DNA from 2 places in the Bradyrhizobium sp. CCBAU 25338 genome. Region 2 is predicted to be linked to the other one. Evidence: predicted binding sites of a transcription regulator. Region 2 holds the regulator's gene; the other holds the start of a gene.

Region 1 (14,772 bases), on a different contig from region 2:
GGCCCACGGACGCGGAGCCCACCAGCCTCGCGCAACGCTTCCGCGCTACGGTCAGGGCCAGTTGGCGACCACGAAAATGACGTTGTTGAATGTCTCGTGGTTGCGGCCGCAAGCGTCGAAGAACCGACGTGAACCGGTCGAGAAACATGGTTAACAGATTCGAGTAAGTCCGTAGTCCTGCGGGCTTTTTCTCGAAACGGGACAGCGTTAACGCGTTGCCCCACATCCGCCCGAACTTAATCTGCATTTAACTAAAAGTCGCCTTAATGACGCTCCGACCCTCTGCGAGATGCTGTTCCCGGATCGTGACCAGCGGCACTTCGAAGGGGGACTGAGTGACACCGTCCTGGACGCAAGGCGAATGAGTACGAGTATCGCTGCGCAAAGTATCGCGGCACGGAAGTCCAAAAATCCTGGCAAGAATTCTCTTCGGAAGCCTTCCCGGAAAATGACCACGGCCAATTGGCTGGGCACCGCGGCGATCGGCTGCGTCCTGATGGGCGCCGGCTGGATCATCTACACCAACATTCTCGGCGCGAGCGTCTACCCGACCGTCGGCAGCATCGGCTACGACGAGCCGGTGGTCAGGCGCGCACCCAAGGTCGTGCTGCGCGAGGCCGGCGAGGCAATCAGGGAAACCTTCGCGCTGCTGCCCGACCGGCTCCAGGTCGCAGCTCCGATCTCGCGCGAGATGTTCAACGAGCGCTTTGCCGCGGCCGCGACGCAAGGAGTGCCATCGAACGCGGCGAGCGCAGCGCCCCCGACCCAGGTTGCGCTGGCCAGGGAAACTTCGAAGGACGCCCCGAAGCAGAGCGTGGTCGCGAGGGTCGCCGACGCGCTGAAGCCGGCAGCCAAGGCCACTGACAAGACCGCGGACAAGGCCAAGCGCGCGCCCGATGCCCAGATGCAGCTGGCCTCCGCCGATCCGGCCCAGATCGTGCCGGCGCCCGAGGCGCAGCCGAAGTCGTTCGCCGATCGCGCCAAGGCCGCGGTGATGTCGATCACCGGACCGCGCCAGTCGATGGTGGAAAAGCTCTGGGGCAAGCGCGAGCCGTCCGGCGGGCTGCTCGCCTACGCCTCGGCCGATGCCAGCGTGACCGCGTCCATTGCGCCGAAGGAGCAGAACCCGATGCTCGGCGGCGCGCCGCCCTATGAGCGCGACACCGCGGTCTACGACATCACCGCCAAGACCGTGTATCTGCCCGACGGCACCAAGCTCGAGGCGCATTCGGGCCTGGGCTCCAATCTCGACGATCCGCGCTCCTCGAAGATCCGCATGCGCGGCGTGACGCCGCCGCACATCTACACGCTGAAGCCGCGCGAGGCGCTGTTCCACGGCGTGCCGGCGCTGCGCCTGACCCCGATCGGCGGCGAGAGCGCGATCCACGGCCGCGACGGCCTGCTCGCGCATACCTTCATGCTCGGGCCGAACGGCGACTCCAATGGCTGCGTGTCGTTCAAGGACTATTACGCGTTCCTCGACGCCTACCGCAACAAGGGCATCCGCAAGCTCGCGGTGCTGGCGCGGGTGGAGTGAGGCGCGCTCACGCCGCCATCGCCTTGCGCAGCGACATCTCGGTCGCGATCGCGCCCCGCACGGCCGGTCGCGCCTGCATCCGTTCGAGATAGGCCGACAAGGACGGCCATCGCGCGATGTCGATCCCTGCGGGACGGAGCAGCAGCAAGGCCCAGGTGAGATGGGTATCCGCGACGGTGAAGCCGTTGCCGACGAGGAATTCGCGGTCCGCCAGATGCGCTGCCGGCACCGACAATGTCTCCGTGATCCGTGCCCGCGGCTTGGCGAGCGAGCCGTCGTCCTTGTACCAGAAGGTCGGAAACAGGAACGCCTTGTGGATCTCGGCGCCGATGAAGCTCAGCCATTCCTGCAGGCGATAGCGGTCCGGATGGACGAAGCCGGTCGCGAGGCCCGCCTCCGGCTTCACATCGGCGATGTATTGCAGCACTGCTGCGCTCTCGGTCAGCCGCTCGCCGTTCTCCAGCACCAGGACCGGCACCGCGCCTTTCGGCGACACGGTACGGAAATCGCTGCCGTCGTCCACGACCTGCTTGGTCCAGATATGGGCGAGGTGATACTGCGCCTCGATCCCGGCCTCCATCAGTGCGATGCGGCTCGAGAGCGAGCAGGCCATCGGGAAGAAATGGAGACGCAGCATCGCATGCTCCATCAAGTCAGTGCTTCGGCCTGCGCGATGATCGCGAAGCGGTCCGACAATTCGGCCAGCGCGACCTGATGGATCGTCCGGGCGTCCAGCGTGCCGCCGCGGCCGTCGGGCAGGTCGCGGGTGGCGCAGGCGTCGGCCGCGATCGTCGTGCGCAGGCCGAGGTCGAGCGCGGCGCGGGCAGTCGAACTGACGCACATATGCGTCATGAAGCCGGCCAGCACGATGTTCTTGAGTCCGGTCGCGGTCAGCCGGGCCTGCAGGTCGGTGCCGGCGAAGGCATTCGGCAGCGCCTTCTCGATCACGAGCTCGCTGGCGAGCGGCGTCAGGCGCTCGACGATCGCGCCGCGCGCGGCCTCGCGGTCGAACAGGCCGCCGGCGCGGCCCTTGTGCGCGACATGGAAGATCGCGGCTCCGCTCTCCCGTGCGCGCGCGAGCAGGCGCGCAGCCGCGGCGATCGCGGGCTGCGCATCGGGCAGGGCCAGCGGACCGGCGCAATATTCGTTCTGGATGTCGATCAGCACGAGGCAGGCCTCGTTGAGCTTCGGCGGATTGAGATCGGCGCCGGCGAGTTCGAGCAGGGTCTTTGGAGCGGTCATGCTGGTCAGGCCTTCCAGGGGATGTCGGATGAGGCGACACTAGCGCAACCGAAGCCTGCCATTGTGCAGGAATATTGCGGCATATGGCTGCGAATTTGCAGGAAGCGCCGCCGCCTGCTAGGCTTGCGGAATGAACTGGGACGACCTGCGCATCATCGCCGCGGTGAGGGACGAGGGCACTTACGCCGGCGCCAGCGCGCGGCTGCGCATCGACGAGACCACTGTCGGCCGAAGGCTCGCGCGCATCCAGCGCGACCTCGGCGTGCCGCTGTTCGACGCCGTGGACGGGCTGCGCCGGCCGACGCGACACTGCGAGGCGGTGCTCGAGCATGTCGGTGCGATGGCGGCGCATGCGGCGGCGATCGACCGCATCAAGGAGAGCCAGCCCGGCCCGGTCGGGCGGCTGCGCATCGCCTCGACCAATGCGGTCGCCGAAGAGCTGCTGGCGCCGCATGCGGCCAGCTTCCTGCGCGATCACCCGGGGCTGACGCTGCAATTCCTCACCTCCAGCGGCAACGTAAAATTCTCGCGCTGGCAGGCCGATCTCGCCATCCGCCTGCGCAAACCGGAGAAGGGCGACTTCACCATCTCCAAGCTCGGCGAGGTCAGGCTGTATTTCTTCGAGCCCGCGGACCGCAGCGGAGCCGAGCCGGTCGCGTGCGTCTATCCCGACGAGCTCGATGCGATCCCCGAGCAGCAGTTCCTGCGTGCCAAGCGGCTGACGAACGTGCGCTGCGTCACCGACAATGTCCGCATCATCCGCACCATGATCCAGTCGCATCAGGCCATCGGCGTGCTGCCCGAGCACAGCTGCGGGCCGCTGCTCGCCGACCGCAGCCTGCGCGCCACGCTGCTGCCGAGGCGTCGCGACGTCTGGCTCCTGGTGCAGAACCACCTCAAGCGCGATCCTGCGACCCGCGTGACGATCGACTGGGTACGTCACTGCTTCAGGGATTTGTCGCACGGCTGACCGCTGGCGACGTTCATGGCCTCGCATTGAACGCGGGCCGCGCGACGTGCGACCAAATTCGCAAGTTCGCCGGGGATTGCACGCGCGCGCAGGTTGCGTAATCTCGCGACGACTACGTCTTTGAACAGGGCAGCTGCATGACCACTCTTGAGCAAACGATCCGTCCCTCGGCACGATCGCGGGAATGGAAGGCGATCGTCATCCTGATCCTGCTGATCCCGGTGCTGTGGTCGCCGCCGTTCCTGTTTCGATACTTCCTGTATCAGCCGTTCAACATCCCCTCGAATTCGATGGCGCCGACGCTGATGGTCGGCGACTACGTCTTCGCGGCGAAATATGCCTATGGCTACGGCCGCTATTCCTTCCCCTTCGCTTCGTCCTGGATCTCAGGTCGCGTCTTTGCCGCCGAGCCCGAGTATGGCGACCTGGTCGTTTTCCGAACGCCAAGGGATACCTCCGTCGATTACGTCAAGCGCGTGGTCGGGCTGCCCGGCGACCGCATCCAGATGCAGCAGGGCCGGCTCATCCTCAACGACCGTCCGGTGACGCGCGTCGCCCTGAAGGAGGCACAAGCCGGCGCCGCCTGCGGAGGCGATGACGAAGCGAAGGTCAAGCGCTGGCGCGAGACGCTGCCGAACGGCGCGAGCTATGTGACCTACGACTGCGCCGCCGACAATGGCTTCCTCGACAACACCAGCGTCTACGCCGTGCCACCAGGTCATTTCTTCGTGCTCGGCGACAATCGCGACAATTCCACCGACAGTCGCATGGCATCCGCGATGGGCTTCATCCCGATGGACAATCTCGTCGGCAAGGTAACGCGGATCCTCTGGTCGCTCGACGATGACGGCGAGCCGCGCTTCGAGCGGTTGGGGAAAGTGGAGTGAGGCCCCGTCATTCCGGGGCGCGGCCACTTGGGCGCGAGCCCGGAATCCATAACCACAGGCCTTAGTTGGCTATCCCAGGATAAAGATCATCCCAGTTTGGGTTCTGCTCCTCGATCAGCCGCGTCTTCCAGTCGCGACGCCACTTCTTGAGTTCTTTCTCGCGGGCGATGGCGGTCACTGCATCGTCGTATATCTCGAACAAGACGAGCTTCGAAACGTCGTACTTCGTCGTGAATCCGGGAACGGCTTTGGTCTTGTGTTCGTACACCCGACGAACGAGATCGCTGGTCACGCCGATGTAGAGCGTGCCGTGCTTCTTACTTGCGAGGATGTAGACATAGTAGGCCATTCCATCCGCCGGTGGTTATGGATTCCGGGCTCGGCGCTGCGCGCCGCCCCGGAATGACGAATCCACCATCATCTTAGCGTGTATCACCTGAAAACAAAAACCCCGGCATCGCTGCCGGGGTTTCGCATATCTCGACTTTGCCTGAGAGGCTGGATCAGAAGTCCATGCCGCCCATGCCGCCGCCCGGAGGCATCGCCGGACCGGCGCCGCCCTTCTTGGGCAGCTCGGCGACCATGGCTTCCGTGGTGATCAGGAGCGCGGCAACCGAGGCTGCGTTCTGGATCGCGGTGCGGACCACCTTGGTCGGGTCGATGATGCCCTTCTTGACGAGGTCGGCGTATTCGCCGGTCTGGGAGTCGAAGCCGTAATTGTAGGCCTTGTTCTCCAGGATCTTGCCGACGATCACCGAGCCGTCTTCACCGGCGTTGATCGCGATCTGGCGGGCAGGAGCCGACAGCGCCTTGCGCACGATCTCGACGCCGGTCTTCTGGTCGTCGTTCTTGGTGCGCAGACCCTTGAGCTGCTCGGAGGCACGGAGCAGGGCGACGCCGCCGCCCGGGACGATGCCTTCCTCGACAGCCGCGCGGGTCGCATGCATCGCGTCATCAACGCGATCCTTGCGCTCCTTCACCTCGACCTCGGTCGCGCCGCCGACGCGGATCACTGCGACGCCGCCCGCGAGCTTGGCGAGACGCTCCTGGAGCTTCTCGCGGTCGTAGTCCGAGGTGGTCTCCTCGATCTGCGCCTTGATCTGGGCCACGCGCGCCTCGATGTCGGCCTTCTTGCCGGCGCCGTTGACGATCGTGGTGTTCTCCTTGTCGATCATCACCTTCTTGGCGCGACCGAGCATGTTGAGCGTGACGTTCTCGAGCTTGATGCCGAGATCTTCCGAGATCGCCTGGCCGCCGGTCAGGATCGCGATGTCCTGCAGCATGGCCTTGCGGCGATCGCCGAAGCCCGGAGCCTTGACGGCCGCGACCTTCAGGCCGCCACGCAGGCGGTTCACGACCAGGGTCGCGAGGGCTTCGCCTTCGACGTCCTCGGCGACGATGACCAGCGGCTTGCCGGTCTGCACCACGGCTTCGAGCAGCGGCAGCAGCTCGTTCAGCGAGGAGAGCTTCTTCTCGTTGATGAGGATGTAGGCGTCGTCCATCTCAACGCGCATCTTGTCGGCGTTGGTGACGAAGTAGGGCGAGATGTAGCCGCGGTCGAACTGCATGCCCTCGACGACGTCGAGCTCGGTCTCGAGCGACTTGGCTTCCTCGACGGTGATGACACCCTCGTTGCCGACCTTCTTCATGGCGTCGGAGAGGAACTTGCCGATCTCCTGGTCGCCGTTGGCCGAGATGGTGCCGACCTGGGCGATCTCGTCGTTGGAGGTGACCTTCTTGGAGTTCTTCTGGAGGTCCGCAACGACGGCCTCGACCGCGAGGTCGATGCCGCGCTTGAGGTCCATCGGGTTCATCCCGGCGGCGACCGACTTGGCGCCTTCGCGCACGATCGCCTGGGCCAGCACGGTGGCGGTGGTGGTGCCGTCGCCGGCCGCATCAGCGGACTTGGAGGCGACTTCGCGCACCATCTGGGCGCCCATGTTCTCGAACTTGTCCTCGAGCTCGATCTCCTTGGCGACGGTGACGCCGTCCTTGGTGATGCGGGGAGCGCCGAACGACTTGTCGAGCACGACGTTGCGGCCCTTCGGGCCGAGCGTCACCTTCACCGCGTTGGCGAGAATGTCGACGCCGCGCAGCATCTTGTCGCGCGCATCGACCGAGAATTTGACTTCTTTGGCTGCCATCTGGAATTTTCCTTGGAATGATTTGACTGGAGGGAGAGGGGGCTCTTAGGCCGCCTTCTTCTTGGACTCGCTGACCTCGAGAACGCCCATCACGTCGCTCTCCTTCATGATCAGCAGGTCCTGGCCGTCGATCTTGACCTCGGTGCCGGACCACTTGCCGAACAGCACGCGGTCGCCGACCTTCAGGTCGATCGGGATCAGCTTGCCGGACTCGTCGCGGCCACCCGGGCCAACGGCGACGACTTCGCCCTGGGAGGGCTTTTCCTTGGCAGTGTCGGGAATGATGATGCCGCCAGCGGTCTTCTCTTCTGCGTCGATGCGCTTGACCACGACGCGGTCGTGAAGCGGACGGAATTTCATGCAGTCCTCCTAAGCAATTGCACGTGTTGAGGATTTTAAGATTGTTAGCAGTCGTTGCCCGCGAGTGCTAGCACAGGCGAGGCTGAGATAAGCCAGGAATTTTGCGGGGGCAAGGCCTTCTAGCAGAAAAATTAGCACCCGAAAGCGCGGACTGCCAGAATCTCTTTGCCATCGTTAACCGACGCCGGGCCCGTATTAGCACGGAGCTGTATCTGCTGCTAACGCATTGAATTTCAACAGCTTGTTAAACTTTTGGGCTTGAGATGGGTTGTCAGTTTGCGTCACATTTCTCTGATGTGAGCGCGTCGTTTCCGGGTGGCTCCCGGGGCACCGATCAAGCCACCCCCTGAATGCGCTCCTGCAAAGGAGGTTTGGCATGGGACTGCGGAGTGGGGGCGTTTCCGAGGATTTCCGGAAACAGATGCTGGGTTACGGGCTGACGACGGCACAAATTCTCTATCGGATGCCGGATCATCCGTCGCTGCTCCAGACCTACGTCTGGCAGAACTACGACATGTTTCCGAAATTTCCGGCGCTGAAGGATTTCCTGGCGTTCTGGCAGGAAAAGCTCGACGGCCCCCTGCATTCGGTCACGGTGGCGCATTCCAAGCTGATCAAGCCCGCCGAGCTGCGCGCCGTGGATGGCGTGTTCCGGCTGCATTGAGCCAGAGATCAGGCGCCACCGCTGCAATAGCGTATCCACATCGCGCGATAGGCGTCGTCTACGGCGCGCGCATATGAGATGGGGTTGCCGGCGGCCGCAGCGTTGATCTGTGCGGGCAGTTCGCGGCGCAATCGATCGAGATCGCCGATCCGCGCCGCGCGGCCGACTGCGATCTCGACATATGCCTCATCGCTGTCCGCCACCCAGTCCGGCAAGCCAAGCGCGGTGAGGATGGCGCTGGCGGCCCGGCTGGGCAGACTGCTCCCGAGCTTCGCCACCACGGGCACCCCCATCTGCAGGGCTTCCAATGTGCTGACGCCGCCGTTCTGTGGGAACGGGTCGAGCGCAATGTCGACGCGATTGAACGATGCCAGATGTTCGCTCCGCAAGGTGGCTCCGAGCAGATCGACGCGTTCGGCCGGCAATCGACAAGCCGCAAATCGCGCCAGCAGCTTGTCGCGGACCAGTCGATCGTCCAGAGCAACATCCTTGATCAGCAGTCGCGAGCCAGGGACCCGCTCGAGAATCCTGGACCAGACTTCCGCAGCCTCGTCCGAAATCTTGCTGATGCGGTTGAAGACACCGAACGTGACGAAGCCGTTCGAGAGCGCTGGCGCCTGCGCCCGCGCAATCCCGGCCGGCAGCGGCGCCAGCGTCACGAAGCATGGCAGGTCGACAACGGTCTCCGCAAACAAATGCCGAACCGCGGCAGGAATCGCGACCGGATCCGAGAACAGATAATCGATCGTCGGCAGCCCGGTGCCGGTGCCGTGGCCCCAGCCGTGCACCTGGATCGGTGCCGGCTTGCGCGCAAACACGCCGAGGCGGTTTCCTCTGGTGTGGCCGGACAGGTCGATCAGGATATCGACGCGATCGGCGCGAATCTGAGCGGCGAGGCGATCGTCGGTCCATTGCGAGGCGTCACGCCAGCGGTCGGCGATCCCCTGAAATTCGCTCGTCGTCGCATCCGCTTTCGACGAGCAGGAGTAGCACACGATCTCGAACTGCGCGCGGTCATGGTGTTGCAGCACGGGCTTGAAGATGAACGCAGCCGAATGCGCGTTGAAATCCGACGAGACATAGCCAAGCACCAGACGGCGATCCGGATCGCGGTTGTTGTCGTGGGGCGCCGCCATCTCTGCAGCGATCTTCGCTCCGATCCGTTCCCACCAGATTTGCCGCGCTTGCTGATGCTGTTCGACGCTGGCGTCCGCCACGAAATCGAGCGTGAATATCTTGCTGGAGATCGCGCTCTGGAGGTCAGGCTGGATGTCAAGGGCTCTGTCGAAACTGACGAGCGCTTCGTCGACCCGGCCAAGTCCGGCGAGACAAAGGCCCAGCACCAGGTGAGCTTGAGCGGAATCGGGAGCGATCGCGAGAGCCCTCTCGCAATCGGCCATTGCCGGGGCAATTTGCTGGGTCTGGAGCAAGACATTGGCGCGCCAGAGCCATCCGTTCACGTCGTCGGGCGCCAGGGCGATTGCCCGATTGCAATCCGCCATGGCCTCGTCAAATCGCTGAAGCTCCCGCAATGCGACGGCGCGGTTCGCCAGCGCCGCGGCATAGTCGGGCTTGATCGAGAGCGCGCGGTTCAGGCTTGCAAGAGCCTCGTCATAGTTGCGCAGGCGGCAGAGCGCAGAGCCCCGGCCGTTGTGGGCTTCGGCGAGGTTTCCGTCCATTGCGAGCGCCCGATCGTAGCTCTCGAGCGCTTCGAGGTGCAGATCAAGCGCCGCGTTAGCGTTGCCGAGATTGGACAGGGCCAGGGCGTAGTTGGGCTTTAAGGCGAGTGCCTTTCGATAGCTTACTCGGGCCTCATCGTGGCGTTTCAGCCCGTTGAGCGCGACGCCCAGGCCCATGTGAGCTTCGGCAGATCGTGGATCCACGGCAACCGCCCGGCTCAGCAGAATTTCAGCCTGCTGATAGTTCTTGGCATCAGACTCCAGAACGCCGAGCATATGCAGCGCGATGAATTGATTGGGCGCGATCTGCAGGAGTTGTCGATAGGCGGCTCGGGCTTCGGAGAGAAGTCCCTTCTTGTGCAACTCGAGTGCGTGCCCGAGCAATGGCAGCACTTCGGCTTTTTGCCGTTTCTGAAGCCGGGCATTTTGAAATGCACGCTGACCGACGCTGCTGCCCATGAATCAATTCCCCCAGATCTCCCGGCGAGACTAATTCAGCGAGAGAATGAATACGAGACGATGGCCGCTCGCCACGACAGCTTGGGACAAGCTACGACCGGTTGGGTTCGTCGAGCTCATTGCACCAAGCCCCGCAATTGCTGCCTCGCCCAAGACTGGGTAATCTGCCTTCGGGTTGTTCCCGTCAGGCGGGCGCGGCCCGGATCAGGGAGGCAGACAATGGCCAAGCAAAAGGCATCAAGACCCGCAACGAAGACCGCGGTGAAGAAGCGGAGCGACGTGAAGGCAGCGGCGCGATCCTCGGCGCGCAAGGCGGTGAAGGCGAAGGCGCGCACCGTCGCTCCGAAGAAGCCCGTGCGGCCGAAGCAGCGTATCGTCGTCAGCCATCACCGCGAGGAAGACTTCAAGGCCGACGGCCTGCGTGCCTATGCCAAGTACCGCGATCTCGGCATCGCCGACGCGACCCATGGCCTCGCGCAGGCGCACGTGATCCGGCTGCAGGGTCCGTGCAATCCCTCGGAAGTGTCGAAGCTCCACTATCACGACGTCGAATTCCAGATGGTCTACGTGCTCAAGGGCTGGGTGAAGACCTATATGGACGGGCAGGGCGAGACCCTGATGAAGCAAGGCAGCGCCTGGACCCAGCCGCCGAAGATCAGGCACATGATCCTGGACTATTCGGACGACGTGGAGCTGCTGGAGGTGATCCTGCCGGCGGAGTTCAAGACGGTGGAGCTGAAGGCTTGATGTCATTCCGGGGCGCGGGTAGTGCGAGCCTGGAATCCATTTCACTCTTTGTGTTGCGGCCCGATTTGTGCGTGTCGAATGGAGCGCTATATGATTCCGCCACAAGGGAATGATTGCATTGTATGTGGCACAGCTGATGCGGCTGCGTCGAGTGCAGGAAGCAAGACCCAATATAAGTGTCGTCGATGCGGCACGTTCGTCCTTACGCGTTCAGCACAGCTTGAACTACCCGAAAAGCTCGGCAGCGATATGATTCGGAGGTCCAAGATGAGCCACGCGCTTCGCCGAGCGCAAGATTCGCAGGGCTTCGACGTTAAGCCGATTCAGACTTATGACCTAGAAAGCTACTGGTCGCTCGATAGGCTTCCCAATCCAATCGAAGCCACTAACAATCTGGTGCTCTGGCTTGGCAAGCACCAAGTGTATCTTCGCGCTTTATTGTTGCGGATTTGAGCCACGCGAATCTCGGCGCGTATTGGGATGCCGGTTTTGCGGAAGGACTCAGTCGGCCAGTTATATATACTTGTGAAAAGTCGATGTGGGATCAAAAGAAGACGCATTTCGACACCAACCACATGCTCACAATTATTTGGCAGGATTCGAATCGAAAGAGTGCAGAAGGTCAATTAGTTGCCGCGATCAGGGCGACGCTTCGGTCGGAAGCCATCCAAACGGACGCGAGCCAATCTGGATAGCGAGACACCAAAGTCGGCTGGCCAGACTAGGGCGCGGACTCATAACGCGCGGCCAGCCAGAGGCGGATAGATGCGAGCTGGACGAAGGCAAGGTAGTTTCCTGCAAGTCTGTCGTAGCGTGTAGCCACCCGGCGGCATTGCTTGATCCTGTTGAAGAACCGTTCGACCTGGCTGCGAGCGCGATAGAGGTACGGACTGAAGCAGATCGGACCGCTGCGATTGCTTTTCGGCGGGATGTTTGCCCAAGCGCCTTTCTTCATCGCAAGCTCTCTGATCCAATCGGCATCGTGGCCACGGTCGGCAAGCAACATTGACCCCGACTTCAGATGAGAGAGCAGTTTTCCGGCAAGTCGAACGTCGTGCGCCTCGCCGGGGCTCAACGCAAGCCGTACGGCAGACCATTGCTATCGACCACCGCGTGGATTTTCTCGTCAGACCGCCGCGTGACCTTCCCATCGATTGGCGCTGGTTCTTTGTGATACAGGCCCCATGCTGATGCACGCGGACAATAGAGGTGTCGATCATCTGGACAGCTGCATGATGGGCAGCGGCAAGTGCGTCTATGATACGGCCCCAGACACCAGCCCGCCGCCAACGGACGAAGCGATTGTAGCAAACATCCCGGGAAGATCACGCCAGGGAGCTCCTGATCGCAGGACCCAGAAGATGCCATTAAGGACACGTCGGTCGTTCACCCGAGGAACGCCACGCGGCTTGTTGGGCAGCATAGGCTTGATGGCGATCCATTCATGATCGGCGAGTTCATAGCGCATGATTCGAGCTCCCAGTTTGGTAGCTTGAATCACAGGGGGCTGGCCGGACACAACGCTCCCAGGCAGGCCTCGGTTGGACGCTTACGAGGTAGAGGCGGACATAGGCCAGCCGACCATCTCCGCTGAACTGTCGTCCATTGTGGACGACAGTGTCGTTCTTCCTTCTTGTGGGCTAGGCGCGGGATGCTAGATTTGTGCGTCGCAGCTAACCATCTCCGCTATTGTAAACTCGATATCCAAATTGGGGGAACGATGAAAAGGACAATTACGGTCGCGATGTATCTTTGGGCCGGGGCATTTGCTTCAGATGCGCTTGCGGGACCCGCAGAAGAGGCCAATGCGGTAATTGACAAATGGTCGGCTACTTACACTGCAAATGACCGCGACGCGCTCGTCGGCCTATATGCTCCCGATGCAGTCCTGCTAGGAACGACCAGCCCTGTGATTTCCGAGGGTACAGAGGGCATACGGAAATACTTCCAGGAATTGCCAGGCAGTGGTCGAAAGAATGTGATCGTCGAGCGACGAATGATCATCCTGAGCGAGACATCCGTGGTGGGGACAGGTTTCTACAATTTTGCCCGAGCCGCGGAAAACGATACTCCCCGCCCATCTCGATTTACCTTCGTGGTTGTCAAACGCGACGGTCGATGGGTGATTGCTCACCACCATTCATCGCCGCTGTCATCCTCTCGGCAGTGATTTCCAATTTTGGTCGGTGATCGTGACGTCCGGCTTTGGCCCATCGCGACACGTTGCGCTGCGGCACGAACGTGGTCGCCATAGGAGCAAAGGGGACGTGTCATCAGTCACATGACGCCACCGAGTTTATAGGTACACGGCCTAGTCGACTAGCCCGGGAGATGCTGCGTATTCGGCGGACGCATTTTCCGGGATTGCGCGGCGCTCCATCCGGGCTACGGGCATCACCACGGGTGTCACGCGATGACCCCCACCACCGCTCCCATCAGACACGTCGTGAGCGTCCCCGATACGATCGACTTCAGGCCCAGTGCGTTGATCTCCTCGCGCCGCTCCGGCGCCATGACGCCGAGGCCGCCGATCATGATGCCGAGGCTGGCGAAATTGGCGAAGCCGCACATCGCGTAGAGCATGATCAGGCGCGAGCGCGAGTCGAGCGCGCCGGGTGGCAGCTTCGAGAAGTCGACATAGGCGATCAATTCGTTGAGCACGGTCTTGGTGCCCATCAGGCTGCCGGCGGTGATCGCCTGATCCCACGGCAATCCCATCAGCCAGCACACCGGCGCCATGACGAGGCCAAGCAGGCGCTGGAGCGAGATCGCGGCGCCGCCAATGTTCGGCAGGAGGCCGAGCATGGCGTTGACGAGATAGACCAGCGCCACCAGCACCAGCAGCATGGCGACGATGTTGAGCAACAATTCGAGGCCGGCAGTGGTGCCCTTCACGATCGCGTCCATCGTGCCGGATACATTCATCTCCGGATCCTCCAGCGCGCCGCCGGTGCGCTTGTCGGAGGTCTCGGGCAGCATGATCAGGCTGACCAGGATCGCGGCCGGCGCGCCCAGCACCGAGGCGATGACGAAATGCGCGGCGGCGTCGGGGATGAGGGGAGCAAGCAGCGTCGCATAGAGCACCAGCACCGTGCCGGCGATGCCGGCCATGCCGCCGGTCATCACCAGGAACAACTCGCTGCGGGTCATCTGTGCCAGATACGGCCGCACGAACAGCGGTGCCTCGACCATGCCGAGGAAGACATTGGCGGCGGTCGACAGTCCGACCGCGCCGCCGACGCCGAGCGTGCGCTCGAGCAGCCAGGCCAGGCCGCGCACGATCGGTGGCAGCACGTGCCAATAGAACAGCAGCGTCGTCAGCACGCTCATGACCAGCACGATCGGCAGCGCCTGGAACGCCAGGATGAAATCGGCACCGGGCACCTTCAGATCGAATGGCAGGGCGCCGCCGCCGATATAGCCGAACACGAAGGCGGAGCCGGCGCGGGAGGCCGCCGAGATCGCGCCGACCGCGTCGTTGATGGCACCGAACGCATGCGCGACGACCGGCAGCTTCAGCAGCAGGACCGCGGTGACGAAGGTCGCGGCGAGGCCGATCGCCGCCTGGCGCAGCGATACCGCGCGACGATTTTCACTGAGCGCCCAGGCGATCAGCAGCAATGCGAAAATGCCCAGTGCCGATTGCAGCCGCAGCATGATGTTCCCAAACCCCCAATGATTATGGCCGGGCAGGCGCTGCAAAGGCAATGCCGGCAAGCGGCAGAGGGCGTCCTGCTGTTGACAAGCAGGTCCGCCTCAGCCACGCGGGGCGGCGAGATCAGGGCCCAAACCGATTAGGGTGACCCAGGGGACGACGCCAGAGCAGCCAACAGATCGCGATCGCGCTGCTCTGGATGAAGCTATTTCCGACGCTGCGAAAGGTGGAGCGCCTGGAGTAGGGGACGACCGGCGGCGACACCGTTTCCGGATTGCTAACGCCGCCACGGGCTTTTTCCGCTGTCATTGACCGCGGATTAAGCGCGCTTTGCTATCATCCCGGCATGATCCGGATCGGCCCGCGCCAGTTCGAAGTGCCGATGTGGCTGTGGGTGGCCGTGCCGCTCGCATGTGCGATATATGCCG
Region 2 (14,772 bases):
GCGCCCGCCGGACGGATGCCAGGCGTGACGAGGCTCATCTGATGACCGACGATCTTGCGCAAGGCACCCACCTCTTCCGGCGAGCAGACGAGTCCATCGATGCCGAGCACCTGTGCCTGCTGTGCGCGCGCTTCGACCAGCTCGGAGACGCCGAGCCGATATCCGGCCGCGTGCAGGTCGTCGTCATTGTATGAGGTCAGCACCGTGACCGCGAGAATCTTCAAGCTCGATCCGCCACGCCCGTCGACCGCCGCCTTCATGGTCTGCGGATAGGCGTGGACGGTGAGGAAGGTCGCCCCCAGCCTGGCGACACTCTCGACACCGCGCATCACGGTGTTGCCGATGTCGTGCATCTTGAGATCGGCAAACACTTTCTTGCCCCTGTCGGCGAGCTTGCCGATCAGCGGCAGGCCGCCGGCATAGGCGAGCTGATAGCCGATCTTGTAGAACGTGACGCTGTCGCCGAGCCTTGCGACCATCGCCTCGGCAGCCTCCGGGCTCGACACATCGAGCGGGACGATCAGGCGGTCCTTGGGGGCGATCTCGGCTGGCGTCATGTCACCTCACATCATGCGTTGGGAAACGTCGATCAACTGCGCTACCAGCTCCTTCAACGCGGCGATATCGCCCTCATTCTTCAGCCTGTCCATATCGTCATAGGCCTGGTCGGCAAAGGCGAGCGTGAGCTGGCTGGCAATCACATTGGCGTGGCACGAGGAGAGGATCAGCCGTAAGGCCTGGAGCGCGCGGGCGGCACCAAGCCGGCTCTGCGAGGCGCCGGCGAGCGCGAAGACGCGGTTGCGGAACACCTCGCCGCGCGCCTCGTGCAGCTCGTGCACGCGGCTGACCCAGTCGATCGCGTTCTTGAGAAGCGGCGGCACCGAGGCGTTGTATTCGGGCGAGACGATGAGGACGCCGTGATGGGCGCCGATCATGCGCTTGAGATTGATGGCGTGCTTGGGCACGCCGGATTTGGCCTGGAGATCGCCGTCGTAGATCGGCAGCGGAAAATCGGCCAGCGAGATGCGGGTGACGTCGACGCCAGCCTGAGCGAATTCATACGCGGCGACCGCTGCCAGCTTCGCATTGTGCGAGCCGGTGCGCAGCGAGCCGGGAATGATCAGGATCTTGGGCGCGGACATCGAGCGGCGAACTCCGTTCCACCTCTCCCGCCTGCGGGGGAGGTCGGCGCGCGAAGCGCGGCGGGAGGGGGCTTTCTCCAATCGGAGAGTATCTCCATCACGGAGACAACCCCCACCCCAACCCTCCCCCGCAAGCGGGAGAGGGAGCGCGCCACCATTGTGGCGACAGACTAGTCCTTGCGATACACCCAGACGCGGGCCGGCGGAAGGTTCATCCAGATCCGTTCCGAGGCCTCTGTGGACACGCCGTGCAGCGATTTCGGGATCGGCGGCACCACCGCATAGGTGAACTGGATGAAGGGCGCGCCGGGCGCGAGCGCGGCGAAGGCGTCGCGAATGAGCCGCAGCCGTGTCAGCATCGGTTTCGTGACGAGCGGCAGGCCCGAGACGACCGCGCTAGCCGGCGCGCTCAAGACATTCCAGAGCGTGTCGCGGAGGCGATAGGCATCGCCCTGCACCACCTTGGCTTGTGGGTAGCGGTCGCGCAGCAGCGCGCAGAAGCCGGGATTGTATTCGACGAGGACGAGACGCTTCTGGTCGACACCGCGCTCGATCAGCGCGGAGGTGATGGCGCCGGTGCCGGGTCCGAGCTCGACCACCGGTGCGTCCGAATCGACATCGACGTAATGAGCCATGGTCCGCGCCAGCAGCTTGCCTGACGGCATGACCGCGCCCATGTGCAGTGGCTTTTCGATCCACGACCTGAGAAAGCGCACCTCGTCATCGAGTCGAGGCTTCTTCAACGCACGCGCGGACGATGGCAATGGCATGTTGGGACCGGACGGGACCGCGGGACCGCGGCGTGTCAGAAAATGGTCATAAAGACGTATAGGCCGAAGGCGGTACGGTCAAGACGAGTCAACTCGCCCGATTACCGAAGAAATCCTTGACCTTGGCGAAGAAACCCTCGGATTCCGGCTGGGTGTTGCCGGAGGAGAGCTTGTCGAACTCGGCCAGCAATTCCTGCTGCTTCTTGGTGAGATTCTGCGGGGTCTCGACCACGACCTGAACATACATGTCGCCCATCTGTCGCGAGCGCAGCACCGGCATACCCTTTGATGCAATGCGGAATCGGCGGCCCGACTGGGTTCCGGCGGGCACCTTCACCTTGGTCTTGGCCTTCTCGATCGTCGGCACCTCGAATTCGCCGCCGAGCGCGGCCGTCACCATCGAGATCGGCACGCGGCAATGCAGATCGGCGCCGTCGCGTTGGAAGAACTGGTGCTGGGCCAGCGACAGGAAGATGTAGAGGTCGCCGGGCGGGCCGCCGCGAACCCCGGCCTCGCCCTCGCCGGCGAGCCTGATCCGTGTGCCGTCCTCGACGCCTTGCGGAATGTTGACCGATAGCGTGCGCTCGCGGGTGACCCGGCCCTGTCCCGCGCAGGACGGGCAGGCGTCCTCGATCATCTGGCCGCGCCCCTGGCAGCCGGGACAGGTCCGCTCCAGCGTGAAGAAGCCCTGCGACTGCCGCACGCGGCCGGCGCCGCCGCAGGTCGAGCAGGTTTTCGGCTTGGTGCCGGCCTTGGCACCGATGCCCGAGCAGGCCTCGCAGGTGACCGAGACCGGGATCTCGATCTGTGCGGTCTTGCCGCCGAAAGCTTCCTCGAGGGTGATTTCCATGTTGTAGCGCAGGTCGGCGCCGCGCTCGCGGCCGCCGCGGCCGCGCTGTCCGGCCATGCCGAACAGGTCTTCAAAAATGTCCGAGAAGGAGGAGGCGAAGCCCGCACCGAAGCCGGCGCCGCCGCCAAAGCCGCCGCCCTGCTCGAAGGCGGCGTGGCCGTAACGGTCATAGGCGGCGCGCTTGTCCTTGTCCTTCAGGACCTCGTACGCCTCGTTGATTTCCTTGAACTTGACTTCGCTGGTCTCATCCCCGGGATTGCGGTCGGGGTGGAATTTCATCGCCAGCTTGCGGAATGACGATTTCAGCCTGGATTCGTCGGCATCACGTTCGACTTCGAGGGTCTCGTAATAGCAGCGCTTGGTGGACGTGGACATGCTGAGCTCGGTCTATCCAATCGCGATTCAAGTTGGGGCGAAACAACGTTGCCACGCAACGATATAGGCGCCCTTCGACCTTGCGGCAGAGGGCAGCAGGGCAGCGCTGAGAATAACGGCTGGGAATTGATCGATCATTGTGGGCGCCTTGCCCGCCCGCCCCGACACGACGGCCTCCCCCGCGAAGGAGGAGGCCGGCACTGCGTGTGGGGTCCAAGCCGTCCGCATCATCACCCTCTCGGGGTTCAGGCGGACTTCTTGTTGTTCTTGTCGTCGTCGACTTCGGTGAACTCCGCATCGACGACGTCGTCCTTGGCCGCATCCTTCTTGGCGTCGGCCTCGGCCTGCTGCTTGTACATGGCCTCGCCGAGCTTCATCGAAGCCTGCGCCAGCGTCTGCGTCTTGGCCTTGATCGCCTCGGCATCGTCGCCCTTCAGCGCTTCCTTGAGGTCGCTGACGGCATCCTCGATGGCGCGGCGCTCGCTCTCGGCGACCTTCGAACCGTGCTCGGCCAGCGCCTTCTCGGTCGAATGCACCAGGCCGTCGGCCTCGTTCTTGGCGGTCACGGCCTCGCGGCGCTTCTTGTCCGCCTCGGCATTGGCCTCGGCGTCCTTGACCATCTTCTCGATGTCGGCTTCCGACAGACCACCCGAGGCCTGGATGCGGATCTGCTGCTCCTTGCCCGTGGCCTTGTCCTTGGCCGAGACGTTGACGATGCCGTTCGCGTCGATGTCGAAGGTCACCTCGATCTGCGGCATGCCGCGCGGAGCCGGCGGGATGCCCATCAGGTCGAACTGGCCGAGCATCTTGTTGTCGGCCGCCATTTCACGCTCGCCCTGGAAGACCCGGATGGTGACGGCATTCTGATTGTCTTCAGCCGTCGAGAACACCTGGCTCTTCTTGGTCGGGATCGTGGTGTTGCGGTCGATGATGCGGGTGAACACGCCGCCCAGCGTCTCGATGCCCAGCGACAGCGGGGTCACGTCGAGCAGCAGCACGTCCTTGACGTCGCCCTGGAGCACGCCGGCCTGGATCGCGGCGCCGATCGCCACGACTTCGTCCGGGTTGACGCCCTTGTGCGGCTCCTTGCCGAACAGCTGCTTCACGACTTCCTGGACCTTCGGCATGCGCGACATGCCGCCGACCAGCACGACCTCGCCGATCTCACCGGCGGTAACGCCGGCATCCTTCAGCGCCTTGCGGCAGGGCTCGACCGTCTTCTGGATGAGGTCGTCGACCAGCGCCTCGAACTTGGCGCGGGTGAGCTTCATCGTCAGATGCTTCGGGCCGGTCTGGTCCGCGGTGATGAACGGCAGGTTGATCTCGGTCTGCGTCGTCGAGGACAGCTCGATCTTGGCCTTCTCAGCGGCTTCCTTCAGGCGCTGCAACGCGAGCTTGTCGTTGCGCAGGTTGATGCCCTGCTCCTTCTGGAACTCGTCGGCCAGATAGCCCACGAGGCGCATGTCGAAGTCTTCGCCGCCGAGGAAGGTGTCGCCGTTGGTCGACTTCACCTCGAACACGCCGTCGCCGATTTCGAGAATGGAGATATCGAAGGTGCCGCCGCCGAGGTCGTACACGGCGATGGTGCCGGCCTTGGTCTTGTCGAGGCCATAGGCGAGCGCGGCCGCGGTCGGCTCGTTGATGATGCGCAGCACTTCGAGGCCCGCGATCTTGCCGGCGTCCTTGGTCGCCTGGCGCTGGGCGTCGTTGAAGTAGGCGGGAACGGTGATGACGGCCTGATCGACCTTCTGACCGAGATGGGCTTCCGCGGTCTCCTTCATCTTCTGCAAGATGAACGCCGAGACCTGCGAGGGCGAGTAGGTCTGGCCGTCGGCCTCGACCCAGGCGTCGCCGTTGGAGGCTTTCACGATCTTGTACGGGACAAGCTTCTTGTCCTTCTCGACCATCGGGTCGTCGTAGCGGCGGCCGATGAGGCGCTTCACTGCGAAGAAGGTGCGCTCGGGATTGGTGACGGCCTGGCGCTTGGCCGGCTGGCCGACGAGGCGCTCGCCGTCATCCGTCACGGCGACGATCGAAGGCGTCGTGCGCATGCCTTCGGAATTCTCGATGACTTTCGCGTTCTTGCCATCCATCACGGCGACGCACGAATTCGTGGTGCCGAGGTCGATCCCAATGACCTTTCCCATGGTCCTGATACCCTTCTTTTTGCGGCAGGTTGGCTGGGCCCAGAAGGCACCCGAACCGAAACCCCCTAAGATCAAACATCCGCGATATTGCGATGATTGAGGCTCATATAGGAGGGGGGGAGGGGCCCGCAAGGACCGAAGCTACGTTTCTGCCGCGAAAACATCGGGTTTTGAAAGATGATGTCCGGGCTCCGCCGCCCTTGCGGGTGAGGAATTATTAACAGGTTCGGGCCTCGGCAAGCCCCCGCTGGCCGCGACAGGCCCGGCCCTGTTGCGGCAAGGCCAAACCCGCTAAAAGGCGAACCGGCCGGACAGCCGGCGTAGCTGCTTCGCGCGACAAAGCGGCCCGGCGGCCGACCATCGAACGGCCTCAATGTGAACCAATCAGAGTGCCCATGAAGCTGATCCGCCCCCTCGCCGCGCTGGCCCTCCTCGCCGCCTCCGCGTTTCCGGCCCTCGCCGCCGACGCCGTTTTCCCACCTGGCTTGCGCCTCGGCATGGTGCCGTTGATCGGCCTCAGCACGGCCAAGACCTTTCCGGGCTTCGAGAGCGAGGATGGCAGCGTCAAGGTGCTGGTCACCGAACTGCCGCCGGCGGCCTATGGCGAGGTCGTTAGCGCCTTCAATTCCAATCCCGCCGGGACCAATGGCGTCACGCAAGACAAGATCGAGAGCCCCGCAGGCCTCGCCTATTTCACCACCGAAAGCGGCAAGGCCGGCGATACCCCGGTGAAGCGCTATTCGATGATCGTGCCCGGCGCCGGCTTCTCCGGCTATGTCGCGGTGCAGATCCCGGAGAATGCGACCAAGATCTACACGGATGAAGCGGTGCGGCAGATGTTTGCGAGCGCCGTCACCCGCAGGCAGGTCTCGGCTGAAGAGCAGATCGCGCTGATGCCGTTCAAGATCACCGATCTCGCCAACTTCAAGGACATCCGAACGCTCGCGCCGGGCAGCAGCATCATCCTCGCCGACGGCGATGAGAGCACGGGTTACGAGTCGAAGCCGTTCATGATTCTCGGCGTGATCGGCGCCACCCCGCAAGCCGCCGACGACCGCGCCCGCTTCGCCCAGGAGGCGGCGCTCCAGATTCCCGGCGTGCGCGAGTCGCGCATCACCATGTCCGAGCCGATTCGCATCAACGGCCAGCAGGGTTTCGAGACCCGGATCGATGGCGTCAGCGGCAAGGACAAGATCCCTGTGACCGTGGTGCAGTGGATCCGCTTCTCAACTGGCGGCGCATCATTGCGCATCATCGCCAGCGCCCCACGCGACCAGTGGCTGCCCGCCTTCACCCGCTTCCGCGCCGTCCGCGACGGCATCCAGCCGAAGGGATAGCTTGCATCCGCAAGCGAGATGCGCTCCCTCCTTCGCTCGAGGAGCGCGCTTGTTCGCGCGCGCCTCGAAGGATGAAGGCCGAGCCGCAACTGCCGGGGCCTACATGGTTCGAGACGGCGCTTGGCGCCTCCTCACCATGAGGATCGATCAGTTCGGCGCGCCGTTCGATTCATTGTTGTTGGCGGCGGGGGCTGCCTTCGCACCGCCCTTGGCGACACCGACCAGCGCCGGGCGCAGCACGCGCTCGCCGATGGTGTAGCCGGCCTGCACGACCTGCACCACGGTGCCCGACGGCACCGACGCATCGGGCACTTCGAACATCGCCTGCTGGAAGTTCGGGTCGAACTTCTGGCCCTGCGGATCGAATTTCTTCACGCCGTGCTTTTCCAGCGCGTTGAGCAGCGAGCGCTCGGTGAGCTCGACGCCCTCGATCAGCGAGGTCAGGCCGGGATCGGCCGCGGCACGCGCTTCGGCCGGAACGGCATCGAGCGCGCGCTGAAGATTGTCGGCGATGTCGAGCACGTCGCGGGCAAAGCCGGTGATACCGTAGAGACGGGCGTCGGCGACCTCCTTGGTGGTGCGCTTGCGCAGATTCTCCATCTCGGCCAGCGTCCGCAGCATGCGGTCGCGCGCCTCGGCGGCTTCCTTCTGCACCGTCTCGACCGAGCCGGGCTCGGGATCGTCGGGCATGATGTAGGGCTTTGACACCACGGGCTCGCCGGTCGCTGCAGCCGTGTCTTCGGGTTGCCGGTCTCGATCGGTCATCGGCTCTAATCTCGAACTCGTTTCCAGGGATTGTTGGCCCGGATATCGTGCCTAAGCTTGCGAAAATCAAGCGCCCGTGATCGGCGGAAACGCCGGTCAGCCCCCCAGAAGGCGGCTGACGATGCGGGCGGCGTAGTCCACCGTCGTGATCACGCGGGCATAATTCAGCCGCGTCGGCCCGATCACCCCGAGAACGCCGACGATGTGGCCGGCGGCATCCCGATAGGGCGAGATGATGGTGGAGGACCCCGACAGGGAGAACAGCTTGTTCTCGCTGCCGATGAAGATGCGCACGCCCTCGGCGGTCTCGGCGCGGCCGAGCAGGTCGATCACGCCGCGCTTGGTCTCGAGATCGTCGAACAACAGGCGAACGCGTTCCAGATCCTCCAGCGCATGCAGATCTTCAAGCAGATTGGCATGGCCGCGGACGATCAGCTGGCGATCCTCGTTTTCGCCGCCGGACCAGCTGGCGATGCCGGCCGAGATCACCTTCTGCGTCAGCTGATCGAGCTCGGCACGGGCCTCTCCAAGTGCCGTCTCGAGCTCGAGCCGCGCCTCGGCCAGCGTGCGGCCGCGAATCCGCGCATTGAGGAAATTGCCGGCTTCGGTGAGCGCAGAGGAGGGAACCCCGGGCGGCAGCGCCAGCACGCGGTTTTCCACCTGGCCGTCCTCGCCGACGAGGATGACCAACGCTTTCTCCGGTTCCAGGCGGACGAATTCGATGTGCTTCAGCCGCGCATTGGATTTTGGCGTCAACACCACGGCGGCAGCCCGGGTCAGGCCGGAGAGCCGCATCAAGGCCTGGTCCAGCGCCGCCTCGACCGACTGCGCCTCGCCGACCGAGGAGAGCTGGCTCTGGATCGACTGCCGCTCGGCCTCATTGAGGTCGCCGACCTGCATCAGGGCATCGACGAAGAAGCGCAGGCCGAGTTCCGTCGGCAACCGGCCGGCCGAGGTGTGCGGGGCATAGATCAGGCCGAGCTGTTCCAGATCGGACATGACGTTACGGACCGACGCCGGCGACAGCGGCATGGCGATCAGGCGGGAAATGTTGCGCGAGCCGACAGGCTCGCCGGTCGCGAGATAGCTTTCGACAATTTGACGAAAAATATCGCGGGAACGCTCGTTGAGCTGGGCGAGGCCTGCGCGCGGCGCGATCAGATGGATCGGATCGTGATGGGCCACAGACGGTAACTCCTCTCAGATACTCGTAATTTGTCTATCCCAGACCCTTCTGACAAGCGTGGCGTTTGCGGCCGCGAAATCAGGGGGTGAAAAAGCCTTGCCGCCCATCCCCGCCGCACCTACAAGCACCGCGAGCAGCCTTTTCCCGTGAGTTTTGGAGGATTTCCCATGCGGCCAAGCCGCCGTGAGCCCGACGAATTGCGCCCCGTGACGCTGGAGCGCGGCGTGGTGAAGTATGCGGAAGGTTCCTGCCTGGTGAAATTCGGCGACACCCACGTGCTGGTCACCGCCACGCTGGAGGACCGCCTGCCGCCGTGGCTGAAGGGCCAGGGCCGCGGCTGGGTCACCGCCGAATACGGCATGCTGCCGCGCGCGACCTCGGAACGGACCCGCCGCGAAGCCTCCGCCGGCAAGCAGAGCGGCCGCACCGTCGAGATCCAGCGCCTGATCGGCCGCTCGCTCCGCACCATCATCAATCTCGAAGCGCTCGGCGAGCGCCAGATCACGGTCGATTGCGACGTGCTTCAGGCCGACGGCGGCACGCGCACGGCCTCGATCACGGGGGCCTGGGTCGCGCTCGCCGATTGCGTCAACTGGATGAAGGCGCGCAACATGGTCAAGGCCAACGTGCTGCGCGACAACGTCGCCGCGATCTCCTGCGGCATCTACAACGGCACGCCGGTGCTCGATCTCGACTACGCCGAGGATTCCGAGGCCGAGACCGATGCCAATTTCGTCATGACCGGCGATGGCCGCATCATCGAGGTGCAGGGCACCGCGGAACGCGAGCCGTTCACCGAAGCCGAGCTCCTGGCGCTGATGGCGCTGGCCCGCAAGGGCGTCGCGCGTCTGGTGGACTTGCAGAAACTGGCTGTGGCGTAGTCAATAGGCCATGCACCGCCGAATCACGGACAGGCTCGTCATCGCCACCCATAATCCCGGCAAGCTCGCCGAGATGCGGGAGCTGCTTGCGCCGTACGGCATCGAGGCGGTGTCGGCAGGAGAGCTCGGCCTATCCGAGCCGGACGAGACCGGCACCGATTTCCGCAGCAACGCCGCCATCAAGGCGATCGCGGCGGCGCAAGCAGCAAGGCTACCCGCCTTCGCCGACGATTCCGGCATCGTCGTCGACGCGCTCGACGGCGCGCCAGGCATCTACAGCGCGCGCTGGGCCGGCCCCTCCAAGGATTTCAACGCGGCGATGGCGCAGATCGAGCGCCTGTTGCAGGAGCGCGGCGCCTCCACGCCGGACAAGCGCAAAGCGCACTTCGTCTCGGCGCTCTGCGTCGCCTGGCCCGACGATCATCTCGAACAGGTCGAGGCGCGCGTCGACGGCACGCTGGTCTGGCCGCCGCGCGGGAATGCCGGCTTCGGCTACGACCCGATGTTCCTGCCCGACGGCCACAACCGCACCTTCGGCGAGATGGAGAGCATCGAGAAGCACGGCCTGCCGCCGCTTGGCCTCGGCCTGTCGCACCGCGCCCGCGCCTTCGTGAAACTGGCGGAGATCTGCCTTGAGCCGCGCTAGAGCGTTTTCGAGCGAAGTGGACACCGGTTCGCGCCGGGAAAACGCGTCAAAACAAGAATCCGAAGCCTTTGGCGTCTACGTGCACTGGCCGTTCTGCCTGTCGAAATGTCCCTATTGCGACTTCAACAGCCACGTTCGCCACGCCGCAATCGACGAGGCGCGCTTCGCTGCGGCCTTTGCTCGCGAGATCGCTGCGACCGCCGAGCGCGCGCCCGGGCGTGAGGTCACCTCGATCTTCCTCGGTGGCGGCACGCCGTCTTTGATGCAGCCCGCAACGGTTGGCGCCGTGCTCGATGCGATCGGCAAGCACTGGACCGTCGCAGGCGACGTCGAAGTCACGCTGGAAGCGAACCCGACCAGCGTCGAGGCCACGCGCTTCGCCGGCTATCGTACCGCCGGCGTCAACCGCGTCTCGCTCGGCGTGCAGGCGCTCGACGACGCCTCGCTGAAGGCGCTCGGCCGCATGCACAGCGCGCGCGAGGCGCTCGATGCCGTCGCCATCGCACGCCGCTCGTTCGACCGCTATTCGTTCGACCTGATCTACGCCCGTCCCGACCAGACGCCGGCGATGTGGGCCGACGAACTGCGTCTTGCGATCGATGAAGCGGCCGAGCATCTGTCGCTCTATCAATTGACGATCGAGGAAGGCACGCCGTTCTTCGGCCTGCACCAGGCCGGCAAATTGAAGACGCCGGACGAAGCGGTCGCGCGCGCGCTCTACGACGTCACGCAGGAGACCTGCGACAAGCTGGGTCTGCCCGCCTACGAGATCTCCAATCACGCCCGGCGCGGCGCCGAGTGCCGGCACAATCTGGTGTACTGGCGCGGCGAGGAATATGCCGGCATCGGCCCCGGCGCGCACGGCCGCCTCGACATCGACGGCGTGCGCCACGCCACCGCCACCGAGAAGCGTCCCGAGGCCTGGCTGCTGCGCGTCGAGACCAACGGCCACGGCGTCGTCACCGACGAGCGCCTCAACAGCGAGGAGCGCGCCGACGAATTCCTGCTGATGGGATTGCGCCTTGCCGAGGGCATCGACCCCGAGCGCTACACCGCCCTCTCCGGCCGCCCGCTCGACCCCCGCCGCATCGCGCTGCTGCGCGAGGAAGGCGCGATCACGGTCGATGCGACCGGACGGCTGCGCGTAACCAGCAGCGGATTTCCGGTGCTGGATGCGGTGGTCGCGGATCTGGCGGCGTAGCGAGATCTTGTAGGGTGGGCAAAGGCGCACTTGCGTCGTGCCCACCATCTCTCTCGATCGCAAAAATGCGTGGGCACGCTTCGCTTTGCCCACCCTACGGCACGTCGTCCTGAGCTACGCCCCAAAACTCTTCGGCGAGCCTGCGACCGCAACGCCGCCACCCTGCGTCACCTTCATCACCGCGAGCCCGCGCTCGTTGGTGCCGTCTGCGCGGAAGCGGAACAGGCCGTCGATGCCGGCGAAGCCCGAAGGGTTGGTGAGCACGTCCGGCGAGAAGCGCGTGGGACCTTGCGTGCGCGCCAGCGCGGCGACGAGGGCGACCGCGTCGTAGGCCAATGTCGCCGTGCGCACCGGCTCGCCGCCATATTTGGTGCGATAGCGGCCGGAGAAGGCGCGAAAGCCGGCCGGGTCGGGCGCGGCGTAGAGGCCGCCCTGCAGCGCGGCGCTGGCATAGACGCGCGGATTGTCCCACAGGCCGGTGCCGAGCAGCTGGATGTTGCGCAGATTCGCGCCTGCGGCCGTCATCGCATCCGCCACTGAGACCACCGCATCGCCGTCATCGGCAATGAACAGCGCATCCGCGCTGCCGAGCTGCTGCGCCACGGTGCGAGCCGGCGTGGCGCGATCGGCGCCGTATTTCTCGAAGGCGACGATGCGCCCGCCGCGCCGCGGCACCGCCGCCTTCACCGCCGCTTCGACGACATTGCCATAGGCGTTGTCGGGCACCAGCACGGCAACGGAGCGCTTTCCGATGCTGGCGGAATAGTCGACGATGCGGTTGACGTCCGACTCCGGCAGGAACGAGAGCAGATAGACGCCGCGTCCGGCGATGCTGGAATCGGTCGAGAAGGCGATGACGGAAATGCCGCGCGTGCGCGCGACCTGCGCCACCGCCGGCACCGACTGCGCGAACAGCGGCCCGAGGATGATCTCGGCGCCTTCGTCGACCGCCTGCTGCGCGCCGGTTTGTGCGCCTTGCGGGCTGCCATTGTCGTCCTTGATCAGGAGCTGGATGTTCGGATTCTGGAACTCGGCCAGCGCCATCTCGGCGGCGTTGCGCATGGATTGCGCGGCAAGGCCGGCATTGCCGGCGGCCGAAAGCGGCAGGATCAGACCGACCTTCACGCCGCCGGTGCCGGCGGTCGTCGCCTGTTGCGGGGGACCTGCCGGCTGGGCCGGCGGCGCGGAGCTCGAGAACGGGTTGGAGAACTGGCTGAGACTTTGCTGCACGCCGGCGCAGGCCGACAGCACGGGCGCACCGAGCAACAGTCCGAGCGCAGTGCGCCGGGTGGCCCCCGACGATCGGGATCCCGGAGCGAGAGACTTTGGATGACGCGGGCCCACCATGGCAGCTTCTCTTCTGACCCGCCGTCGCCGGCCGGTCACGACATTCCTTCCGCGACACAGGCCGCGGATTCAGGCATATTGTCGGCAAACGGTTAACCAAAACAAAAGGATAACAGCCGCTTAACGCGACCGCCCTCCCGTCCCGGCAGCCGTTCGCCGTCGCTCATTCAGCATCAAGGCGGCGTTTCCGTCGTGAATATGGCGCGATGGCCCTCATTCCCTCTCGACGTGATCCTGGCCGATCACATTCCCGTCCGTTCCTCGCCCCCTCACCTGGGCACGATCTTGGGCGAACTTTTTCGACCACCCGGTTCCCAGCCCTGCGGATCGTGCCTAAGTTGGCTTCATTATGCGCGCAAAGCCGGCCCCGATAAATACGCCTGAAGCTCAAGACGCCGCCTCGCGCGGTTTCTCCATCGACGCCCATCGGCTCGCGGCGCCGAAGGCTGCGCCGGGCCTCTATCTGGTCGCGACACCCATCGGCAATCTCGGCGACATCACCCTGCGGGCGCTTCAGACGCTCGCCGGCGTCGACGTCATCGCCTGCGAGGACACCCGCATCACGCGCCGCCTGACCGAACGCTATGCGATTGCGGCGCAGCTCAAGCCCTATCACGAGCACAATGCGGAAGCGGCGCGTCCAAAGATTCTGGAGGCGCTGGCGCAAGGCGGCTCGGTCGCGCTGGTGTCGGACGCCGGTACGCCGCTGATCTCCGATCCCGGCTTCAAGCTGGTGCGCGAGGTCTGCGCCGCCGGCCATCCGGTGCACGCGCTGCCCGGCCCGTCCTCGGTGCTGGCAGCTCTGTCCGTCGCCGCGCTGCCGACCGACCGCTTCTTCTTCGAGGGTTTCCTGCCGGCGAAATCCGCGGCCCGCCGCGCACGCCTGGCCGAGCTTGCGCGCATCGACGCGACGCTGGTGATGTTCGAGTCGGGCAACCGGATGCAGGCCACCTTGGACGATCTCGCCGAGATCATGGGCGAACGCGAGGCCGCGGTCTGCCGCGAGCTGACGAAGTTGCACGAGGAGGTCAGGCGTGCGCCGCTCGCCGAGCTCGCGCGGCAAGCCGATGCGCCCGAGACGCGCGGCGAGTTCGTTCTGGTGATCGGCCCGCCCGCAGCGGACGCCGACGTGCTGGCATCGGAAGCGCTGGACGGGCTCTTGCGCGAGCAGCTTGCCGCAAACAGCGTCAAGGATGCCGTGGCGCATGCGGTCGCACTGTCGGGCCGGCCGCGCCGCGAGGTCTATGCCCGCGCGCTCGCGCTCGCAAAGGATCTTCGGGGCGGCGATGGCGAAGACTGAGATCCCCAGGGAACCGAAGGTTGCCTCGCCCGAGCGCGTCGCCGCGTTCCGCACCGGCATTTCCGCGGAGAGCCGCGCCGCGGCCTATCTGATGGCCAAGGGCTACCGCATCCTCGCCAAGCGCTACCGCACCCCGCATGGCGAGATCGACATCGTGGCGCGCCGCCGCAACCTGATCGCTTTCGTGGAGGTCAAGGCGCGGGCGAGCCTGGACGATGCCGCTTTCGCGGTGACGCCGCGCCAGCAGCAGCGCATCATCGACGCCGCGCAAGGCTGGCTCGTAGCGCATCCCGAGCATGCCGAATTCGAATTGCGATTCGACGCCATGCTGATTGCGCCGCGCTCGCTTCCGCGCCATGTGTTGGCGGCATTCGACGCCTCGACCTGAAAGGCAGATCATGAAACTCAATGTCGCCGTCCAGATGGATCCCATCGCCCGCATCAACATCAAGGGCGATTCCACCTTTGCGCTGCTTCTGGAAGCGCAGAAGCGCGGCCATGGCCTGTCCTATTACACGCCCGACAAGCTCTCGATGGTCGGTGGAGAGCTGGTCGCGCCGGTTCAGCTCCTGACCGTGCGCGACGAGCCCGGCGACCACTTCACCTTGGGCGAGCCCAGGCGCGAAGCGCTGAACGGCTTTGACGTGGTGCTGCTCCGCCAGGACCCGCCGTTCGACCTCGCCTACATCACCTCGACACATTTCCTGGAGCGCATCCATCCGAAGACGCTGGTCGTCAACGATCCCGCCTCCGTGCGCAACGCGCCGGAGAAGCTGTTCGTGATGAATTTTCCGCAGCTGATGCCGCCGACGCTGATCTCGCGCG

Evidence for each region. Region 2 encodes HrcA, which represses chaperone genes, less so after heat shock. Its sites were predicted from a motif close to GTTAGCACTCNCNNNNNGNGAGTGCTAAC; they were not measured.
Region 1: a site for HrcA is predicted at 7,184-7,212, ahead of groES (co-chaperone GroES). Genes of this name have one in related genera too.

What each region holds. Positions count from the first base shown of each region.
Region 1 is NZ_LFKY01000043.1:294,872-309,643, reverse strand. It holds gene ACM42_RS35075 (tlde1 domain-containing protein) at 449-1,537, shown strand; gene ACM42_RS35070 (glutathione binding-like protein) at 1,545-2,174, opposite strand; gene ACM42_RS35065 (cysteine hydrolase family protein) at 2,186-2,779, opposite strand; gene ACM42_RS35060 (LysR family transcriptional regulator) at 2,910-3,749, shown strand; gene lepB (signal peptidase I) at 3,887-4,636, shown strand; gene ACM42_RS35050 (GIY-YIG nuclease family protein) at 4,698-4,985, opposite strand; gene groL (chaperonin GroEL) at 5,140-6,780, opposite strand; gene groES (co-chaperone GroES) at 6,826-7,140, opposite strand; gene ACM42_RS35035 (usg protein) at 7,517-7,804, shown strand; gene ACM42_RS35030 (O-linked N-acetylglucosamine transferase, SPINDLY family protein) at 7,813-9,942, opposite strand; gene ACM42_RS35025 (cupin domain-containing protein) at 10,162-10,689, shown strand; gene ACM42_RS35020 (hypothetical protein) at 10,957-11,142, shown strand; partial or broken gene ACM42_RS35015 (IS5 family transposase) at 11,411-12,157, opposite strand; gene ACM42_RS35010 (SgcJ/EcaC family oxidoreductase) at 12,410-12,859, shown strand; gene ACM42_RS35005 (NupC/NupG family nucleoside CNT transporter) at 13,096-14,346, opposite strand; gene ACM42_RS35000 (hypothetical protein) at 14,691-14,772, shown strand, end outside.
Region 2 is NZ_LFKY01000035.1:114,408-129,179, forward strand. It holds gene pyrF (orotidine-5'-phosphate decarboxylase) at 1-557, opposite strand, end outside; gene ACM42_RS15750 (NADPH-dependent FMN reductase) at 564-1,142, opposite strand; gene ACM42_RS15755 (class I SAM-dependent methyltransferase) at 1,313-1,912, opposite strand; gene dnaJ (molecular chaperone DnaJ) at 2,001-3,137, opposite strand; gene dnaK (molecular chaperone DnaK) at 3,383-5,284, opposite strand; gene ACM42_RS15770 (hypothetical protein) at 5,680-6,621, shown strand; gene grpE (nucleotide exchange factor GrpE) at 6,769-7,386, opposite strand; gene hrcA (heat-inducible transcriptional repressor HrcA) at 7,483-8,571, opposite strand; gene rph (ribonuclease PH) at 8,740-9,453, shown strand; gene rdgB (RdgB/HAM1 family non-canonical purine NTP pyrophosphatase) at 9,464-10,099, shown strand; gene hemW (radical SAM family heme chaperone HemW) at 10,116-11,300, shown strand; gene ACM42_RS15800 (penicillin-binding protein activator) at 11,415-12,647, opposite strand; gene rsmI (16S rRNA (cytidine(1402)-2'-O)-methyltransferase) at 12,997-13,947, shown strand; gene ACM42_RS15810 (YraN family protein) at 13,934-14,335, shown strand; gene gshB (glutathione synthase) at 14,346-14,772, shown strand, end outside.